DNA from 2 places in the Uliginosibacterium silvisoli genome. Region 1 is predicted to be linked to the other one. Evidence: predicted binding sites of a transcription regulator. Region 1 holds the regulator's gene; the other holds the start of a gene.
What was found. The regulator FNR, encoded in region 1, switches genes on or off when oxygen is low (the NO sensors DNR and NnrR bind a similar motif). The targets are predictions, from matches to a motif close to TTGANCTAGNTCAA.

Region 1 (2,457 bases):
CAGTTGCACGGCCTGGGTGACGGCGCCCTGCGACAGATCGGATCCGTCAGTGGGGACAAGTAGATGTTTGTACATGATGAGCTCCTTGAAAGCGGAAAATGTTGTTCACGCCTTCAAGGTAGGCCGTAGTGGCCGCACGCCCTTGACGTGGATCAACAGGCCGCGCGCCGGGAGCAATGCAGTCCGGGTAAGCATGGCTTCCCGGAGCTCGTCAGCCAGGCGAAAGACGGGATGGCGATGGCTGCTGGTGCAGTGCGCCCACCGACGCTGCATGGCTGGGCACGGGGCCGGCGTGTAGGGCAATTCCTACCCCCTGCCCGACAATCTCCCATCTCGAATCAGCCTTTCCCGACGCTGCATTCCAGCCGTCCCTGATGGTGGGTGGAGCCGCTGCAGACCAAACTGCAGCCATGAACTCAAGTAGCCCAACCCGCAGCGCAAGCACCAGCGTCTTCATCGTCGAAGACTCGCCGGCCATCCGTGCCCGGCTGGTGGAATTGCTCAACAGCATCGACGACGTACATGTCGTCGGCGAGGCTGATACGCCCGCCACTGCGGTCCAGGGCATCTTCGAGACGCAGCCTGACTGCGTCGTGCTGGACATCCAGCTGATCGGCGGCAGCGGCATCGAGGTGCTGCGTGCGGTCAATCCACAGGCTCCGGGAATCGAATTCATCGTACTCACCAATCACGCTACGCCCCAGTACCGCCGCTTCTACATGGATGCAGGTGCGCGCTGGTTTTTCGACAAGACGGAAGAGTTCGAGCGCATCAGGGAAGCGCTCCCACTGCACCGTCCTCACTGACCATCAACATGACCCGAGCCAACGAGGAACACATCATGCAAGTCACCATCGACGTCACCCGCCACACCGACGCATCGTGCGCCTCACGGGATCTCGCAGTGCGCTGTACCAACTGCAATCTGCGCGAACTCTGCCTGCCGCAAGGCATGGCTCAGGACGAGGTACAGAAGATCAATGGCCTGGTCACGACACGCCGCCGCGTCAAGAAAGGCGAGAGCCTGCAGCATGCCGGCGAGCCGTTCAAATCGCTCTACGCTGTACGAAGTGGTTCGTTCAAGACCTGCATCGCCACCGAAGACGGCCGCGACCAGGTGACGGGCTTCAAGATGTCGGGCGAGATCATCGGTCTCGACGGTATCGGCACCAACAGCCACATCATCGATGTGATCGCGCTGGAAGACAGCGAGGTGTGTGCCATCCCCTTCTCGCGCCTAGAAGAAGTCTCACGCGAGATCGCCGGACTGCAGAAACAGTTCCACCGCATCATGAGCCGCGAAATCGTCGGCGAACAGGGTGTGATGGTCTTGCTCGGCAGCATGCGCGCCGAAGAACGCGTCGCAACTTTCCTCGTCAATCTGTCGCGCCGCTTCCGCGCACGTGGCTACTCGGCAACCGAATTCCACCTGCGCATGACGCGCGAGGAAATCGGCAGCTACCTCGGGCTCAAGCTCGAGACCGTCAGCCGTGTCATGTCGCGCTTCCATGACGTCGGCCTGATCAAGATCAACCAGAAACACGTCCTGATCCTCAACCCTGAAGGCCTGCAGGAAGCAGCCTCTCCATCAACCGCCGGGCACTGAGCAGCGCCCCGCCGCCGCGCACGGTGTCACCCCTTTGCGCACTCCATAGACTACAGGCGGATGTTTGATGCATCCGGAATGCAATGACCGATACAACTTACGAAGGTACCTGCAAGACCACGAAGACAAGCAAGCCACCCCTGCCCGCCTACATGACCGAGGTCTATGACTGGGCCTACGTCAACCCGCGCTGGGTGCGCTGGCTCGACCGCAACATCGTCGTCAAGACACTGCTGTTCGGCAACGACCAGCGCCTGATCCGCGCCTACCTGTCGCGCATCCAGCCCGGCATGCGTGTCTGGCAACTGGCACACGTATACGGCGATCTGGTGCGCCGCGCCGCTGAATGTGTCGGCCCTGCCGGCGAGTTCACGCTGACTGACGTCACACCGATCCAGATCGCGCACGGCCACGCCAAGTTGCGCAATATGGACTGGGCACACACCCACCACGCCGATGCCGGCCTCTACCGTGTCGACAAGGATTACGACCTGATCTGCAGCTTCTTCCTGTTGCATGAGGTGCCGGACGACTGCAAGCATCGCATCATCGACAATATGCTCAACCAGCTGCCGGAGAATGGTGAAGCGCTGTTCATCGACTATCACCGCCCTGCGCTGTGGCAACCGATACGCTACATCCTGAGCTGGGTGAACCACGCCCTCGAGCCTTTCGCGAACGCCCTGTGGAAACGCGAAATCTCCAGCTTCGCCAGCCACCCGGAACGCTTCACCTGGCGCAAGCAAACCATCTTCGGCGGCGTCTACCAGATCGTCAGCGTGCGCCACGCGCTGAGCAAGCCCGACCCGGACGCAGACTCCGGTCTTTGATGGAAGGGGAGCGAAAGCTCC
Region 2 (2,457 bases), on a different contig from region 1:
ACGGCATGGCACACCGGATTCGCTGGAGGCGCTGCTGCGCCAGCATCGCTGCACCGGTTTTCGTCATCCGAAGACAGGCCGCACGATGCCATGGGAGCTGATGGTCGATGGCGAGCTGGTGTTCCAGAACGTGACCAGCGTTTTCAGTTGCGACGACGTTGCGACCGAACATGCCGCGGTGCTGAGCGGTGTGGGCATCGGTCAGTTGCTGGACTTCACGATTGCCGCTGACCTGGCGGCCGGTCGGCTCGTGCGATTGCTGCCCGAGCTTGCGAGCGCGCGCCCGGGCCTCTACATGTACTACGCGCAGCGCACCCAGATCCCGCTGCGCGTGCGCCGCTTCATCGACTTCGTGATTGCTGCTGCAGACCCGAAGCGCGCAGCGGCCGGCACTGCGTGATCAGCCAGCCGGGGTGTCGGCAGGCGAGGCTGCCTGCATCAGTGCCAGCGCGTGCTCGCGCACATCGGCAGGCCAGTTCGCGATGCACTCGCGAAAGACTACCTCGTTGCCCGCGAACAGGGCGCGTGACGCTTCTTCAAAGCCCGCTGCATCGCCCGCCATGGCGCTGATGAAGCGATAGGCCGATTCGCGGGCGAGGCGGATACGATCCGTCTCCTTGCCAGCACGCATGGCGTGTTCGATCAGTTTGCGCAAAGACACCGAGGCTCCGCCCGGTTGCGAGGCGAGCCACTCCCAGTGGCGCGGCATCAAGGTGACCTCGCGCGCCGTCACGCCAAGCTTGGGGCGGCCCGCCGTGCGCGGGGCATCGGCTTGCGGTGCGTCTTCCGGTTGCACAGGCGCAACCGGTTTTGGCACGCCGCGCAGCACGAGAGGCAGCGGCGCGCAAAGATCGATGTCGATACGCTGACTGCTCACAGCGTCGAACATGAAGACGGTGGTTTGCGGTTGTGCATCGACGAACGACTTCGCTTGGGTGGCGACGTCGGTGGGTGCGCCAAAAGAGATACGTTTCGAATCGGCGAAGGCGATCCAGTTGAGCTCGGGGAGCGTTTCAGAGGTGTTCATGCTGGCGTACTCGTTCAAGTAAGGCCTCTAGTTTTACCCGGGTTAAAATAAAAGTCAATAATATCCGGGTAAAATAACCTCTTCGTTGAACGTCTCTGTGTCATGAGCAGCTTCGGGGCAGAGGGGTGCGCCGGGGCGTGCAGCCGGTGCTTGTCCCACGGGATGTTCATTGTTTGGCATGCCGCAACGGCCAGCTTGCCGGCCGGGGGATAATGCAGCCGGGCTGTCGCTGAGTCGCACCCATTGTTTCCCTCGTCTGGAGCCCGTATTTCCGATGTTGCGTAATTCCGGCCTGCTGCGTCGCGTCTGGGCGCATGACAAGACCATAGACAGTATCAAGGTTGCCCTGGCCCTGTTGGGGGTGATCGGCGTGAGCTTGTGGTTCGACCGCCAGCACTGGGTGATCAGCCTGATCCTCGGCGTGATCGCGTCGGCGCTGGCCGAGACGGAGGATCGTGTTTCGGGGCGGCTCAAGAGCCTGTTCTTGCTGCTCATCTGCTTCGCCGTTGCGTCGTTTTCGGTGAAGCTGTTGTTTCCCTACCCGTGGCTGTTCGTGATCGGGTTGATGACGTCGACCTTTGCCTTCGTCATGCTGGGCGCGGCGGGCGAGCGTTACGCCACCATTGCGCTAGGGTCGCTGATCCTGGCGGTCTACACCATGCTGGTGGCCGATCACGCGGCGGTGGAGGGCGAGGCGACGTGGTGGCAACCGGTGCTGCTGCTGAGTGGTGCCATCTGGTACGGCCTGCTGTCCTTGCTGGCGGCGGCGCTGTTCCGCACGCGCGCTTCGCGGCAGAGTCTGGCGCACGTGTTCAATGCGCTGTCGACTTATCTGGCGCTCAAGGCGGCCTTGCTGGAGCCGGTCAGCGGGCGTGACGAGAACGCGCAGCGCCTGGCGCTGGCGGACCAGAACGGTCGCCTCGTCGATGCGCTGAACAAGGCGCGCGAAGTGCTGATCCGCTGGGTGCAAGACAGCCGGCCATCACCTGATGGCACGCGCCACCTGAAATGGTATTTCCTCGCGCAGGACGTGCATGAGCGCGCCAGCTCGGCGCATTACCCGTATCGCGCGCTGACCGATGCTTTCGCGCGCAGCGACATCCTGTTCCGCGCGCAACGGCTCATGCGCGTACAGGCATCCGCTTGTGCGCGGCTGGCCGACGCGATCCTGCGCGGCATCCCGTTCGACTACGGCCGCGACGGTGTGCTGGCGCTCGATGAGCTCAGCGCGGCTTTGCAATACGTGCAGGATCATCCCGCGCCCGAGTGGTCGCGTCTCGTCGACTCCCTGGCGGATCTGTGCCGCAACATCACGACCATAGAGCGCTTGCTGGCCAATGCAGGCAATCCGGACAGTTTGCGGACAGAGGAAGACAGCAGCCTGCGCGACGGGAGTCCCCAAACGCTGGGCGAGATGTGGCGGCGCATCC

Region 2: a site for FNR is predicted at 1,060-1,073, ahead of VVD49_RS15545 (DUF2239 family protein). Genes of this name have one in related genera too.

Annotation. Positions count from the first base shown of each region.
Region 1 covers NZ_JAYXHS010000001.1:887,697-890,153, forward strand. Annotated here, with positions in the region: gene VVD49_RS04075 (universal stress protein) at 1-75, opposite strand, end outside; gene VVD49_RS04080 (response regulator) at 411-806, shown strand; gene fnr (fumarate/nitrate reduction transcriptional regulator Fnr) at 842-1,606, shown strand; gene rquA (rhodoquinone biosynthesis methyltransferase RquA) at 1,690-2,436, shown strand.
Region 2 covers NZ_JAYXHS010000003.1:168,753-171,209, reverse strand. Annotated here, with positions in the region: gene VVD49_RS15550 (LysR family transcriptional regulator) at 1-400, shown strand, start outside; gene VVD49_RS15545 (DUF2239 family protein) at 401-1,027, opposite strand; gene yccS (YccS family putative transporter) at 1,302-2,457, shown strand, end outside.